DNA from 4 places in the Aquibium pacificum genome. Region 1 is predicted to be linked to each of the others. Evidence: predicted binding sites of a transcription regulator. Region 1 holds the regulator's gene; each other region holds the start of a gene.
The links. Region 1 encodes PhoB, which activates phosphate uptake and scavenging genes when phosphate is short. Its sites were predicted from a motif close to TGTCATNNANCTGTCAT; they were not measured.
Positions count from the first base shown of each region.

Region 2: ABGN05_RS26370 (UDP-2,3-diacylglucosamine diphosphatase) is a predicted target of PhoB. The motif match lies at 1,953-1,969, and genes of this name have one in related genera.
Region 3: phnF (phosphonate metabolism transcriptional regulator PhnF) is a predicted target of PhoB. The motif match lies at 1,680-1,696, and genes of this name have one in related genera.
Region 4: ABGN05_RS05445 (BtaA family protein) is a predicted target of PhoB. The motif match lies at 1,787-1,803, and genes of this name have one in related genera.

Region 1 is NZ_JBDPGJ010000002.1:1,062,772-1,066,666, forward strand. Features, by position in the region: gene pstA (phosphate ABC transporter permease PstA) at 1-525, shown strand, start outside; gene pstB (phosphate ABC transporter ATP-binding protein PstB) at 540-1,355, shown strand; gene phoU (phosphate signaling complex protein PhoU) at 1,384-2,091, shown strand; gene phoB (phosphate regulon transcriptional regulator PhoB) at 2,104-2,793, shown strand; gene ABGN05_RS11555 (vanadium-dependent haloperoxidase) at 2,916-3,895, shown strand, end outside.
Region 2 is NZ_JBDPGJ010000008.1:42,531-46,425, reverse strand. Features, by position in the region: gene ABGN05_RS26385 (hypothetical protein) at 1-217, shown strand, start outside; gene ABGN05_RS26380 (fumarylacetoacetate hydrolase family protein) at 224-1,066, opposite strand; gene ABGN05_RS26375 (SDR family oxidoreductase) at 1,113-1,892, opposite strand; gene ABGN05_RS26370 (UDP-2,3-diacylglucosamine diphosphatase) at 2,017-2,835, shown strand; gene ABGN05_RS26365 (MFS transporter) at 2,976-3,895, shown strand, end outside.
Region 3 is NZ_JBDPGJ010000002.1:150,672-154,566, reverse strand. Features, by position in the region: gene ABGN05_RS07040 (ABC transporter substrate-binding protein) at 1-505, opposite strand, end outside; gene ABGN05_RS07035 (DUF3329 domain-containing protein) at 700-903, shown strand; gene phnF (phosphonate metabolism transcriptional regulator PhnF) at 925-1,668, opposite strand; gene phnG (phosphonate C-P lyase system protein PhnG) at 1,769-2,236, shown strand; gene phnH (phosphonate C-P lyase system protein PhnH) at 2,236-2,862, shown strand; gene ABGN05_RS07015 (carbon-phosphorus lyase complex subunit) at 2,867-3,895, shown strand, end outside.
Region 4 is NZ_JBDPGJ010000001.1:1,124,552-1,128,446, forward strand. Features, by position in the region: gene ABGN05_RS05440 (class I SAM-dependent methyltransferase) at 1-448, opposite strand, end outside; gene ABGN05_RS05445 (BtaA family protein) at 498-1,736, opposite strand; gene ABGN05_RS05450 (sugar phosphorylase) at 1,871-3,661, shown strand; gene ABGN05_RS05455 (glycosyltransferase family protein) at 3,665-3,895, opposite strand, start outside.

The DNA.
Region 1 (3,895 bases):
CTCGCTGCCGTTCCGTCGGTCGTGTTCGGCCTGTTGGGCCTCGCCGTGTTCCTGGGCTGGTTCGGATTGCCGCGCTCTGCCCCTCTGGTTGGCGGCATGGTCCTTGCGCTGATGACGTTGCCAACGATCATTATCGTCACCCGCGCAGCGCTGACGTCTGTGCCTTCCGCAATCAGGGAAGCGGCATTGGGGATCGGAGCCTCGAAGCACGAGGCGATTTTCCATCACATCCTGCCGCTGTCGATGCCGTCCATCATGACCGGAACGATTATCGGTCTCGCACAGGCGCTGGGCGAGACCGCTCCGCTGCTGCTCATCGGCATGAACGCCTTCATCACCAGCCCGCCCGCCGGCGTGTTCGAGGCCTCGACTGCCCTGCCGACCCAGATCTACATCTGGGCCGACAGCCCCGAGCGCGGCTTCGTGGCGCGAACCTCCGCCGCCATTCTCGTGCTGCTCGGGTTCCTCATCGTGATGAACGGCATCGCCATCTTCCTGAGGCAGCGCTTCGAACGCCGCTGGTAATGGAGTAGAAGGACATGAACATGTTGACCGAAGCTGCCGTCGAGAAGAAGCTCATGACCCCGGACGCCGCCACCACGTACAAGATGCGGGGCGAGAAGGTCACCGTGCACTACGGGGAAAAGCAGGCGCTGTTCGACGTCGACCTGAACATTCCCGAAAAGCAGGTGATGGCGCTGATCGGCCCCTCCGGCTGCGGCAAGTCGACCTTCCTGCGCTGCCTGAACCGGATGAACGACACGATCGACATCGCCCGCGTCGGCGGCAAGATCACGCTCGACGGCGAGGACATCTACGACCCCAAGATCGACGTCGTGGAATTGCGCGCCCGCGTCGGCATGGTGTTCCAGAAGCCGAACCCGTTCCCGAAGTCGATCTACGAGAACATCGCCTACGGTCCGCGCATCCATGGCCTGACGAAGAACAAGGCAGAACTCGACGCCGTGGTGGAGTCCAGCCTCCGCAAGGCGGCGATCTGGAACGAGGTCAAGGACAGGCTGCAGGAGCCGGGCACCGGCCTCTCCGGCGGCCAACAGCAGCGGCTCTGCATCGCCCGCGCCATCGCGGTCTCGCCGGAGGTGATCCTCATGGACGAACCCTGCTCGGCGCTCGATCCGATCGCCACCGCCAAGGTCGAGGAACTGATCGACGAGCTTCGCCAGAACTACACGATCGTGATCGTCACGCACTCGATGCAACAGGCGGCCCGCGTCTCGCAGCGCACCGCCATGTTCCACATCGGCTACCTCGTCGAGGAAGGACCGACGGACAAGATGTTCACAAACCCGGACGACAAGCGCACCCAGGACTACATCACCGGCCGCTTCGGCTGATCCGGCACCAGGATACGAGGACAGGACCATGGGCGAGCACACCGTTGCCTCCTTCGACGAGGAACTTCAGAGCATCGATCGCCTCCTTTGCGACATGGGCGAACTCGCCGCCTCGATGGTGGACGACGCCACGCGGGCGCTGCTTTCGACCGACGCGGCACTCGCCCAGCGCATCATCTCCGACGATGCCATCATGGACGCCAAGCAGCGCGAACTCGACGACAAGGCGATCACGCTGATCGCGCGCCGGCAGCCGATGGCGCAGGATCTTCGTGCCGTCGTCAGTGCCATCCGTATGGCAGGCGACCTCGAGCGCATCGGGGACCTGGCCAAGAACATCGCCAAGCGAGTCGGCGCGGTCGGGCTAACATCGACGCCCTCGAGCCTTTCCTACTCGATCGAAACCATGGCGGAACTGGTGTATCACCAGGTCAAGAAGGTGGTCGACCTCTACGTCGCGCGCGAGGCCGAAGCCCTCGTCCCGCTACGCGTCGAGGACGAGAAGATTGACATCAAGTACACTGCGATCTTCCGCGAGCTCCTGACATACATGATGGAAGACCCGCGCAACATCACCGCCTGTACGCATCTCCTGTTCTGCGCCAAGAACCTCGAGCGAATTGGCGATCACGTCACCAACATCGCCGAGAACGCCTACTACGTGATGACTGGCAAACAATTGCCCATGGCGCGGCCAAAGATCGATGAAACGGCGGTAGCCGGCGTAGGTGCCTGAGGAAGACGCGGCATGATTGCGGCAAAGGTCATGGTTGTCGAGGACGAGGAACCGCTCTGCGTCCTCCTAAAGTACAATCTCGAAGCCGAAGGCTATCAGGTCGAGATCGTCACCCGCGGCGACGAGGCCGAGATCCGGCTGCAGGAGAGCGTGCCGGACCTGCTCGTCCTCGACTGGATGGTGCCGGCGATCTCGGGCATCGAACTGTGCAGGCGGCTCAGGATGCGGCCGGAGACGGAACGGCTGCCGATTATCATGCTGACGGCCCGCGGCGAGGAGAGCGATCGCGTGCGCGGCCTCTCGACGGGCGCCGACGACTATCTGGTGAAACCCTTCTCCACGCCGGAATTCATCGCGCGGGTGCGCGCGCTGCTGCGCCGCGCAAAGCCGGAAGTGCTCTCCAGCGTGCTCAAGGTCGGCGATATCGTGCTCGATCGCGAATCGCATCGCGTCTACCGCAAGAAGAGCGAGATCAAGCTCGGACCGACCGAGTTCCGCCTGCTCGAATTCCTGATGCAGCATCCCGGCCGCGTCTTCTCGCGCGGCCAGTTGCTCGACAACGTGTGGGGCGAGACGATCTACATCGACGAACGCACCGTCGACGTCCATGTCGGACGCCTGCGCAAGGCGGTCAACAACGGTCGGATGCCCGACGTCATCCGCACGATCCGCGGTGCGGGTTACGCGATCCGAGAGGCTTGACGTCGTCCGTACCGCGCCTGGAACGGCGCGACCTCGTCCCCGCGCATCCGGCTCCCCTTGCCTGCCAAAGACCGGACATGCTTATTGTGCGGCGTTCGGTGAGCGATTTTTGGGAGGCGCCGATGGGAACGATCCGCAAAATGGCGGCGACGTGCGTTCTTGCAATCGCCGCCTGCTTGTCCATTTCAGGCGGTAGCTTTGCGCAGCCAGCGACAACCTCGGCCGCCGACGTACTGGAGACATGGTACCGTCTGACGCTTGAACTCGTCCGGCACACTCCGACCTATTCTCCGCCGGTGGCAAGCCGCTCTCTCGCCTATCTCGGCGTCACGGCGTTCGAAGTGGTTGCCTCTGGCGATGGGGAATTGCAGTCGCTCGGAGGTCAACTGAACGAATTCGAGCAGCCCGTGCAGCGTGAGCCGGGGGCGGCCTACGATGAAGCGGTTGCGCTCGAATCGGCGATGTCGCATGCCATTCGCACCCTCTTCGCCAACACGGGGCCAACGGGACAGCGTGCGATGGCCGCGGTCGGAAAAAAGCTCTCTTCAGAGGTGTCCCGAGGCCTATCCCAAGAGGTTGTCGCGCGGAGCGAGGCTTACGGCCGAACGGTTGCGGAGCATGTGCTTGCATGGTCTGCCGGCGATGGCGGCGCGGTCGTCGAGAACATGGGCTTCCCGCTTGCATACGTGCTGAAGGAGGGCCCCGCCCACTGGGTGCCCACCAGCCTCGTCTCGCAGCAGCAGACCCCGCTCCTCCCCGACTGGGGCAGGAACCGGCCCCTCGTGATGCCGGACGGAGCCTCGTGCCCGCTTCCCCCGCCGCCGGAATACAGCGAGGAGAAAGACTCGAGGTTCTATGAGGAAGCGCTCGAAGTCTACGAGACCGTGAACGGCCTGAGCGAGGAGCAGCAGGCGATCGCCCGCTTCTGGTCGGACGACCCGATGCTGTCACCGACACCGCCCGGTCACTGGATGTCGATCGCCACACAAATCCTCGATCGGGAAGACGCCGGGCTTGCGCGAAGGGTCGATGTACTCGCCCGTCTCGGGCTCGCGCTTTCGGATTCGTTCATCGCTTGCTGGCACGCCAAGTACGAATTCGA
Region 2 (3,895 bases), on a different contig from region 1:
GTTCGCTTGTTGCTCCGGCTTCGACTGCCGGCCGGTGGAGCCGCGGGTGATCAGCGAGAGGCCGGAAGGCTACGTGATCGGCTCGACCGGAGAAGTGGTCGCATACAGCGACCGACGGGTGCGGAATTCGCCCGACGGCGAATTCCACTGGTGCTCGGTCGCCGGCAAGAGCGACGGCAGGACAATCTGCCTGTTCGTGCCGCCACGCGCCTTCTGAAGCCCTTTAGCGCCCCACCACCGTCTGGCGCTGTTCGCCGAGGCCGTCGATGCCGAGGTGCATGGTGTCGCCGACCTTGAGGAATTTCGGCGGCTTCTTGCCGAGGCCGACGCCGGGCGGCGTGCCGGTGGTGATGACGTCACCGGGTTCGAGCACCATGAACTCGGAGAGGTAGGAGACGATCTCGGCGACCGGGAAGATCATCGTCGCCGTGGTGCCGGTCTGCATGCGCTCGCCGTTGACGTCGAGGAACATGGAAAGGTTCTGCGGGTCGGCAACCTCGTCGGCCGTGACGAGCCAGGGGCCAAGGGGGCCGAAGGTCGGCGCGCTCTTGCCTTTGATCCACTGGCCGCCGCGCTCGGCCTGGTAGGCGCGCTCGGAGACGTCGTTACAGAGCGCGTAGCCGAACACCTTCGACAGCGCCTCCTCCTCGGTGACGTAGTCGCAGCGTTCGCCGATGACGACCGCGAGTTCGACCTCCCAGTCGAGCTTCTGCGATCCCTTCGGCATCAGGACGTCGTCGTTGGGGCCGCAAAGACAGCTTGGCGCCTTGGAGAACACGATCGGCTCGTTGGGGATCGCCGCCCCGGTCTCGGCGGCATGGTCGGCATAGTTGAGACCGATCGCGATGAAGTGGCCGATGCGCCTGACCGGGGACCCGATGCGGACCCCCTCCGGCGCCTTCGGCAGCGATGCGGGATCGATCGCCGCGAGCTTGTCCATCAGCGCCGGCGACAGCGTCTCCGGTCCGTAGTCGTCGACCAGGCCAGACGCATCGCGGATGGCACCATCGGAGTCGATCACTCCGGGCCTTTCGGCGCCCGGTTCACCAAAACGCACCAGTTTCAAATTCTGTCCCTCCCGATGAATGCGACGGATGAAGCGGATCGATGGCTTAGAATGCGCTGTTGAACAGGCCGCCGTCGAGGATGAGGTTCTGCCCGGTGATGAAGCCGGAATGCTGCGAACACAGGAACGCGCAGGCTTGGCCGAATTCCTCCGGACGGCCGAGCCGGCGCGCCGGAATCTCGTTCGCCGTGCGTTCGGTCTGTTCGGCCTCGCTTATGCCGGCCTTCTCGGCCGCGAAGACGACGGTCTTGCGGATGCGGTCGGTGTCGAATTTGCCCGGCAGGATGTTGTTGATGGTGACGTTCTTGTCGGCCACCGTGCGCGCCACCCCGGCAAGGAAGGCCGTCAGGCCGGCCCGTGCACCGGACGAGAGATCGAGACCGGGGATCGGCTGATAGACCGAGAGCGAGGTGATGTTGACGATCCGGCCGAAGCCGCGCTCGGCCATGCCGTCGATGACCGCCTGGATGAGCTCGATCGGCGTGACCATGTTCTGTGTCACGCCGTCCAGCATCGCCGCGCGGTCGAGCTGGCGGAAGTCCTTCAGCGGTGGCCCGCCATTGTTGTTGACGAGGATGTCGGGCGAGGGACAGGCGGTGAGCAGTGCCTTCTGGCCCTCCGGTGTCGCGACGTCGGCCGCGACCTCCTCGACCCCGACGCCGAAGCGCTCGCGGATTTCGGCCGCGGTCCGCGCGAGCACCTCGGTGTTGCGGCCGTTGACGACGACATCGCATCCTGCCTCGGCGAGCGCCATGGCGCAGGCGCGTCCGAGCCCCTTGCTCGACGCGCACACGATCGCCTTGCGTCCCCTGATGCCGAGATCCATCGCCGCGCCTCCCGTCCGTTTCCGCGAAACGGTCTAGCGGGAGGCGTGCGAATCCACAACCGTCATAAGCCTGTGACATGAATCGTGTCTTGCCTTGGCCCAAGAGAAAGGCCGGGGCCATCCGATGAAAAGCGAGCCGATCCGCAATTTCCGCACCCTCTTCATTTCGGACGTGCATCTGGGCTCGAAGCCTGCCAAGGCCGAGTTCCTGATCGACTTCCTGCGCTACCACGAGGCGGAGAAGATCTTCCTCGTCGGCGACATCGTCGACGGATGGCGGCTGCGGCGCTCCTGGCACTGGCCGCAGGCGCACAACGACGTGGTGCAGAAGTTTCTCCGCAAGGCACGCAAGGGCGCCGAGATCGTCTATATCGCCGGCAACCACGACGAGTTCCTGCGCGGCTTCCAGGGCATTCATTTCGGCGGCATAGTCGTTGCCGACCGGGTCGTGCACGAGACAGCCGACGGCCGGCGCTTCCTGGTGATCCATGGTGATCAGTTCGACAGCGTCGTCCACAACGTGCGCTGGCTCGCCTATCTGGGCGACAAGGCATACGACGCGGCAATCGTGGTCAACCGCACGATCGGGCTGTTCCGGCGGATGTTCGGCATGCCCTATTGGTCGTTCTCCTCGTGGGCGAAGGTCAAGGTGAAGCGCGCGGTCAACTTCATCGGGTCGTTCCAGAACGTCGTCGCGGAGGAAGCGCGGCGGTCCGGCGTCGACGGGATCATCTGCGGCCACATTCACCATGCGACGATCGAGACGATCGCGGGGGTGGAATACATCAACACCGGCGACTGGGTGGAAAGTTGCACCGCGGTGGCCGAACGCATGGACGGCACGTTTGAGATCCTGACCTGGGCCAAGGTCGTCCATGCCGAGCCTGAGCCTGCCTCCGAACCGGTCCTCGCACTGGTCCGCGAGGAGGCAGTGGCGGCATAGCGGACTCGGCTGTAACCGGCGGGACGAGCGGGACCGGCTCGGCGCGGAGATTTCCCGCTTCCCCCTTTGATGATATCAAAGACGGCCGTTCCGGACCGCATGGCGCGTCGCACCGGACACGGCCGGAATACCGCTCCCGCATGTCCTTTCCTCCGCTGACGCCCGAACAATCGGTCAAGCCGCCGCGATTCGAAGCGCGCATGTCGCTGCTCTTCGCAGCGATCTTCGTGCCGATGGGCATCCATCTGCCGTATTTTCCGCTCTGGCTGGAGGAGCGCGGCTTCACGGCCGGGCAGGTCGGTCTGATCCTGTCGGCACCGATTTTCGTGCGCCTGATAGCCGCGCCCGCGATCACTGCGCTCGCCGACCGCGCGCCCGAACGCGCCTACGTTCTCATCGGTCTCGCCGCCGCATCCCTGGTGGCTTCGCTCGGCTACTTCCTGCCGGCCGGACCGGCATTCGTGCTCGCGGTTTCGCTGATCCTGTCGGTGGTGTGGTCCCCGCATTCGCCGCTGGCCGATTCGCTGGCGCTTTCGGGCGTCCGCCGCTACGGCGTCGATTATTCGCGTCTCCGTATCTGGGGAACGGGTTCCTTCCTGGCGGCCAATCTGGTCGGCGGCGCGGTTCTGGCGCGCTTCGATGCCGGCGTGGTTCCCTGGATGCTCAGCGCCGGCCTTGCGGGCACGCTTGCCGCGGCGCTTGCCGCTCCGCGGCTGGGGCGTCCGCGGCGGCCCTCGCAACTCGCGGCCGAGCTTCCCGATGCGCGCCGCGTGCTGTCCGAGCCCTACTTCCTCGCGATCGCCTTCGGCTGCGGCTCGATCGTGGCCAGCCACGGCTTCCTCTATGCTTTCGGCTCCATCTACTGGAGATCGCTCGGGATCGCGTCCGACACGGTCGGTTTTCTGTGGGCGCTGATGGTCCTCGCGGAGATGTTTCTCCTGTTTGGATTCCGCCGGCTCTTTTCGGGGTTCAGTGTACCCGCGATACTCGCCGTCTGCGCCGGCGCGGCCGTTCTGAGATGGGTGGCGATGCCGCTCGTATGGCCGCTCGGTCTGGGCCT
Region 3 (3,895 bases), 910 kb from region 1:
GCGAACGCGCGTCCGTCGGCAGCGCCGCGGCGTCCGTTCGCGCCTGATCGTAGAAGAAGACCAGCTTGGCCATGCCCCACGGGCTTTCGAGGCCTTCGACCGGAATGGTGAAGTCGGTCCGGATGGTCGGCTTGTTCTCGATGTCGACATACCGCCAGTTCGGCAGGTCTTCCGCCCAGCCGGGCGAGAACAGCAGGCCCTGCTCCTTCATGGATGCGAAATTCTCGCCATTGATCCAGATGAGGTCCACCGAGCCGCCCTGGTTCTTTCCAGCCGCCTTCTCCGCCACCACCTTCGCGACAGCATTGGCGGTATCGTCGAGCTTCACGTGCACGAGTTCGACGCCGTAGCGCTGCTTCAGTTCCTCGCCGGCCCACTCGATGTAGGCGTTGATATTCTCCGAGCCGCCCCAGGCGTTCCAGTAGACGGTTTCGCCCTTGGCATCCGCGAGAATCTCGTCCCAGCCCTTCGGGTCGGGGTCGGCCGCGACGGCCCCGAGCGTCAGGGAGACGAGTGAGATGGCAGTAAGAAGCGATGTCTTCACGCTCGTCCTCCTGGGGCGGAATTCCCTTCGCCGGATTGAGCATGGGTGGCCAAATAGGGTCAATCAAGCGGGAGACACGCCGCGTCACTTCACCGTGACTCGGTCGTGAGCCCGCTATACACAACGGGACGAAGGATTCGGAAGCGGGGAAAGGGATGCAGGGTTCGGGGCAGGCATTCTTCCGCCCGCGGTGGCGGCGCATCGCCATCGTCGCCGCATGCGCCGGCTGGGCGGTTCTGGAGTGGCTCAGCGGGCAGCAGGGCTGGGCGGCTATCGCCGCGGCGGTGACCGCCTACGGCGTATGGAGCTTCTTCATCGCCTGGAAGGACCCGCCTGAAGGACATTCGGACAATTCCTGATCGCGCGTGGATGCCGACGGCTCATTCGGAGACCGAAAGTTCCACGCGGTCGGCGGCGAACCTGGTTTCGGAGAACTGGACCGGCCGCCCATCCGGATCGACGTTGAGAGCGACCGCGACGAGCACTATCGCGCCCGGCGCCAGCTTCAGGTCGGCGAGATCGGCGCTTTCGGCATGCCGTGCCGAGACGATGGTGGATTTGCGCAGGTAGTCCGCCACACCGTGGTCGCGCAGGGCAACCGTGATCGATCCGGAACTGGCGAAGGCATCGGCGATGCCTGAAAACCGTTCCGCCTGGAACCAGCTCGTCGCCCGCGACACCGGCCTGCCGTCCGCCTCGCTCAGGGTCTCGAGCCGGATCACCGGGTCGTCTTCCGGGATACCGAGTGCCTCGGCGACCCTGGGGCTCGCCGTCTCGCGCGCATGCGCCAGCAGATGGCCGCGCCGATCCCGCGCCTGGTCGCGAAGCCCTTCCGAGAAGCGCGTGCGGGCGCTGATCGGGTAGGTGAAGCGGCGGCGGCGCTGGATGAACGTACCGCGCCCCTGCTCCGCGCGAAGGACGCCTTCCTGGACGAGCGCTGCGATGGCGCTGCGAACCGTATGGCGGTTGATGCCGAACCTCTCGGCCAGTGCCGTTTCCGGAGGGAGGCGGCCGTCGCCGTCGAACTCGCCCGACCCGATACCCTGGCGAATGCGGTCGGCGACCTGGCGCCAGAGCGCGATGCCGGTTTTCCTCTCCATCGCATTGGCGGTGTTTGCCGGCATGGTGTCACCTCTGTCACGCGCGCGTCATGGACAATCGATAAGAGACGGTATATGTTGTCTACTTGTCTATATCAATAGACAAATATTGCGCGAGGCGAGCATGAACGAGAGAGGCCGCGAGAGAGACGAGAATGCGCGCCGCCGCAAGGCTATGGCGACGCTTGCGGCCGCGCCCGGAGAGATGCTCTTCGAGGTCTGGCGAGACATCGACATCGAGATCGAGGCGAAACCGCTGCGGGGTCCCGAGACGGGACTGGTGACGTTGCGGGGGCGGATCGGCGGCGGTGGCGTGCCGTTCAATTTCGGCGAAGCCACCGTGACCCGGGCGACCGTCAAGCTGCCGACCGGCGAGATCGGGCATTCCTACGCTCTGGGCTCCGACAAGGAAAAAGCCAGCATATCGGCGACCATAGACGCGCTCTGGCAGCGTGCCGAGAGCCGGGCGGAAATCGAAACGCGGATCCTTGCGCCGCTGCGGTTCCGGCTGGCCGAGGCCGATGCAAGGCGAAGCGCCGAAACCGCGGCCACGAAGGTCGATTTCTTCACCATGGTGAGAGGCGAAGACTGATGGAACGTCCAGTGCCGTCTTTCGAGGCCGCGCCGGTGGAGGGCGGCTTCGACAATCCGCCGCTCGCCTCGCAGTCGGTGTTCCGCGCGATCATGGATGCCATGGCGAGGCCGGGCACGCTCCGCCCGGTCACGGCGCGGGTCGTCCCCCCGGCTCCGCTGTCGGGGACGGCCGGAGCGGTCGTGCTCACCCTTTGCGACCACGACACGCCTCTCTGGCTCGATCCGGCCCTGGAGGCGTCCGCCGACGTCCGGGGCTGGCTTGGGTTCCACTGCGGTTCTCCGACCGCCCGCATACCCGCCGACGCGCATTTCGCGCTGATTGCCAATCCTGCCGAAATGATCGCGCTGGAGAATTTCTCGCAGGGGACGCAGGAATATCCCGACCGGTCGACGACGCTGATCCTCCAGGTAGAGAGCCTTACGGCCGGTCGCGATCTCCGGCTCGAGGGACCCGGCATTGAGGAGGTTGCGAGCCTGGCGCCGACCCCGCTCCCCCGGCACTTCTGCGAGCAGTGGCGGCAGAACAATGCCCGCTTCCCGCGCGGCGTCGACCTGATCCTGGCGTCGCCGGAAGGCGTCGCCTGCCTACCCCGCACCACACGCATCCGCGCAACGGAAGGCTGACGCCATGTATGTCGCCGTCAAGGGTGGCGAAGCCGCCATCGCCAATGCCCACCGCCTGCTGGCCGACCGGCGCCGCGGCGACCGGCAGGTGCCGGGGCTCCGGCTCGACCAGATCGTCGAGCAACTGGCGCTCGCGGTGGACAGGGTCATGGCCGAGGGTTCCCTCTACGACCGGGAACTCGCCGCGCTCGCCATCCGGCAGGCACGCGGCGACATGATCGAGGCGATCTTCCTGCTGCGCGCCTACCGCACGACGCTGCCGCGCTTCGGCTACTCGCGCCCGGTGGACACCGCGGCCATGCTGGTCGAGCGCCGTGTGTCGGCGACCTACAAGGATCTGCCCGGCGGGCAGGTGCTCGGGCCGACCTTCGACTACACGCACCGGCTCCTCGATCCCTTACTCGCAACCGACGCGCCGGTCGACGAACCGGCCACGCGCGAGGCGGAACCGGGGCCGATGCCGCGCGTGACGGAGATCCTGGCCGGCGAGGGGCTGATCGAACCAGACGGTGCGATGTCGTCGGAAAAGGAGCCGGGCGACATCACGCGCAGGCCGGCGGAGTATCCCATGCAGCGCGACGTCCGCCTTCAGGCGCTTTCGCGGGGCGACGAGGGGTTTCTGCTCGCGCTCGCCTACTCCACGCAGCGCGGCTACGGCCGTTCACATCCCTTCGTCGGCGAGATCAGGATCGGCGAGGTCGAGATCGAGCTCGATGTGCCGGAACTGCCGTTCCCGGTCTCGCTCGGCCGCATCCGGGTGACCGAGTGCCAGATGGTGAACCAGTTCAAGGGGTCGATGAAGGCGCCGCCGCAATTCACCCGCGGATACGGACTGGTCATGGGCCAGTCCGAGCGCAAGGCCATGGCCATGTCGCTCTGCGACCGGGCGCTCAGGGCGAGCGAGTTCGGCGAGGATCTGGTGGCGCCCGCTCAGGACGAGGAATTCGTCATCGCCCATTCCGACAACCTCCAGGCGACCGGCTTCGTGGAGCACCTGAAGCTGCCCCACTACGTCGACTTCCAGGCCGAGCTA
Region 4 (3,895 bases), on a different contig from region 1:
GGTCCTGGCCTCCGAAGTCGACGACGTGGAGCGAGCCGCCGGATGCCAGCGCTTCCAGGCCGAGGGCGATCGTCTTTTCCCAGCCGGGGATCATCGACAGCGCGTAGGAGACGAAGACGCGGTCAAAGGAGGCTCTCCCGAACAAAGCCTGCGCGTCGAAGGCCGTCGCGTCGCCGCGCTCCAGGACGACCTTCCCCGATATGCCCTCGCGCTCGACGGCCTTGCGGGCCGAGATCAGCATCTCGGCCGAGATGTCGAGACCGAAATAGCGCGCCTGCGGGTAGTGCCGCGCGGCCAGCACGATGTTGCGGCCGGTGCCGCAGCCGAGTTCGAGCACGGTCCCTCCCGGCGGCACGTCGAGACCGGCGATCATGCGGTCGCGGCCGAGCAGGTAGTATTTGCGGGTCGCGTCGTAGAAATGGCGCTGGACCCGGTAGACCCCGTCCATCAGCTCGGCATGATTCTCCAGGCGTTTCGAGGCGGAGCCGCTCACCGCGCTAGTCCCGCTTCAAGTAGAGATGGAAGCCGCCATAGATGGCCGAGCGGTCGCGCGCCGAAAACTCCGCCGAAGCCTCCTCCTCGTAGCGCCATTGCGACAGGATCGCGTCTGAGACCCGTCCAGGCAGCAGGCTTGGCGCGGCGGCCGTACGGAAGATCACGCGCGCGCCGGGGGCTGCGGTGCGGGTGATCTCGCTCCAGAGCGCCTCGAGCTGCGCGTCGGTCATCCAGTCCTGCGCGTCCAGTAGCACGTAGCGGTCGACCGACGCTTCGGGCTTGCGCGCGAGCAGTTCGACGAAATTGACGTGATGCACCGTCACGCGATCCGCGTTGGCGCGGATCGTGGTGAAATTTTCCGCGGCGAGATAGGGCGGGAGCGCCGCCTCGCCGGGCTGCGGATAGCGCCGCGCGAAAGCCTGCCAGGCGAAGTAGTTGGAATTCAGCGGGAAGTCGCAGGCGAGCTTGCGCACGCGCTCGCGCAGGACGTCGGCCATCGTCATGTCTCCCGCGAGCGCGTCATACTGCGCCGGCGGGATGCCGAGGCCGAACAGCGAGGCCTTCTTCGACGTCGCCCAGCGGATGAAGCGCCTGTCGAACAGCGTACCGAGCTGTTCGGCGAAGAAGATGCGCTGCGCGCGCAGATCATTCGCCTCCAGGATCTCGGCCGGGTTGACGCCGTGCAGCCTGGCGGCGAGATGCCCTGCGCCGATGCACCAGCCGAGCAGGCCGGTGCGATAGAAATCCCGCCCGAAGACCGAGATGCGCCTGCGCCCGCGTAGATCGCGCATCTCCCAGTAGCGGCGGGTGGACGCGTCAAGATGCGGCGCCAGGAAACGGTCGTAGGCCATCAGGTTGTGGGCGTTGCCGGCGGCGCCGAAGAAGCGGAAGAAGTCGCCCTGGGAGGGAAGGTGCCTCAGCGCCGCCAGCTTCAGGCGGTTCAGCGCGACATGCGCGGTGTTCAGGTCGACGGCGTCGATGCGGGCCGGCGAGCGCGTGAGATAGGAGAGCACGTTGCAGCCGCCGGAGGCGATCGTGACCACGCGGTGGCCTTCGCCGAGCTGCATGGCCTCCATGTCGACCTCCGGGTCCTCCCATATCTGCGGGTAGACGAGGCCGGTGAAGAGGAGGGCGAAGAGGCGCTCCAGGAGACCTTCCCTGGAAAGGGCCCTGTTCTGATAGACGGCCCTCTTGATATGGCTGCGTCCGGAAAGGCCGATGTCCGCGGAAAGGTCTGTCATGGTGGCGAATCCCGCTCGTGGGTGCTTTCGTCAGCGGGTAATCGATCGGGATGACAAAGCGGTGACACTTTGCCGGCGCTGCCGATGGCGCCGCCAACCTTGCATGTTGCACTGCGATAGGCTGAAATCAGAGCATGGCCGGTTCCGCTTCTCGCCCGCTCCCGTCGCGCCCGCTGCTCGAACGCAAACTTGAGGCGCATCTGCGCTTCATCTATCCCGAGCGAAGTCCCGAGGACCTCACCGCGCAGGTGATCGAGGCCTTCTGGCCCGCCGGAAGCGGCGCCCGGATGCGGCCGACGGCGCGGCGTGCGAGCGCTCCGCCCTGGAGCGAGCGCGACGCGGTGCTGATCACCTACGGCAACTCGCTGATCGACGGCGAACACCCTCCACTGACGCTGCTGCACGATTTCCTGAAGGTGCATCTGCGCGGCGCGATCAGCTCGGTGCACGTGCTGCCGTTCTTCCCCTGGACGTCGGACGACGGGTTCTCGGTGGTCGACTACACCAAGGTCAATTCAGACCTCGGATCTTGGGATCATCTGGCGCGTCTCGGCGCCGACTACCGGCTCATGGCCGATCTCGTGCTCAATCACGTATCCAGTTCCAGCGCCTGGTTCACTCAGTTCCTGCAGGACCAGGAGCCGGGCAGCGGCTACTTCATCGACGTCGATCCGGCGACCGACCTTTCCGCCGTCGTTCGCCCGCGCCCGCATCCGCTTCTTCGGGCGGTCGAGACGCCATCGGGCGAAAAGCACGTCTGGTGCACCTTCAGCCACGACCAGGTGGATGTGAATTTCGCCAATCCGGACCTGCTCCTGGAGTTCATCCGGATCATGCGCTTTCACATCGACAACGGCGTGCGCACGATCCGGCTCGATGCCGTCGCCTTCGTCTGGAAGGAGATCGGCACCTCTTGCATTCATCATCCAAAGACGCACGAGATCGTGCGCCTGATGCGCACGCTCGCCGACTACGCGCATGAACCGCTGGTGCTGATTACCGAGACGAACGTGCCGAATTTCGAGAACCTCTCCTATTTCGGGAACCGTAACGAGGCGCACGCGGTCTACAATTTCTCCTTCCCGCCGCTGATGGTGCACGCGCTGCTGACCGGCGATTCGACGCTGCTGAATCGCTGGCAGATGCGCATGCCGCCGGCGCCGATGGGCTGCTTCTTCTTCAACTTCCTCGCCTCGCACGACGGCATCGGGCTGCGGCCGGCGGAGGGCTATCTGGACGACGAGGCGATCGCCTCGATGATCGAGACCATCCGCGGCTTCGGCGGGCTGGTCTCCATGCGCGGGATGGCCGACGGGTCGCAGCGGCCCTACGAGATCAACGTGTCGCTGTTCGACACGCTCAAAGGGACGGCCGCGGCCGGCGAGGACGGGATGCAGTTCGAACGCTTCGTGTGCTCGCAGACCGTGATGATGGCGCTGGAAGGCATTCCCGCCTTCTACATCCACAGCCTGCTCGCCACCCCCAACGACCACGAGCGGGTCGCCAGGATGGGCCACAACCGCTCGATCAACCGCCACCAGTGGAACTATCCGGAGCTGGAGGAGCGGCTCGCCGACGCGTCCACGGATCAGGCTCGGGTGCTGAAGGAGGTGCTGCGCCGCATCCGCATACGGGCGGGGCAGCCGGCGTTCCATCCCAACGCCACGCAGTACACGTTGCAGCTCGGCCCGGCGCTGTTCGGCCTGTGGCGCCAGAGCCTCGACCGGGAGCAGTCGATCTTCGCGATCGCCAACGTGACGGCGGAGCCACAACGGTTGTCGCTCGTCAGCCTCAACCTCATCGCCGGGGAAGACTGGACCGACCTCATCACCGGTCGCCGCATCGACGTACCGGAGCTGACGCTCGACCCCTACCAGTGCGTCTGGCTAACCAACCGCCCGAAGCGCGCCATGCGGGCGAGATAGGCATCAGTCCTCGCCGCGCGCATCCTTTTCCACCGCAGCCGCGAGGTCGGACAGGATGCCGGGGAAGGCGGCGTTAACGCGTCGCCAGTTGGGGATGAAGGGCGTCTCGCTTGGGTTCTCCAGGAAGATCTCGCCGGCCGCGGTGATGTTCCTGGCGAAAAGTTCCACCGCCTGCTCCTCCTTGTGGCGGTCGAGCGACAGGCCGTTCATCACAGCGTCCGCGTGATAGCTTTC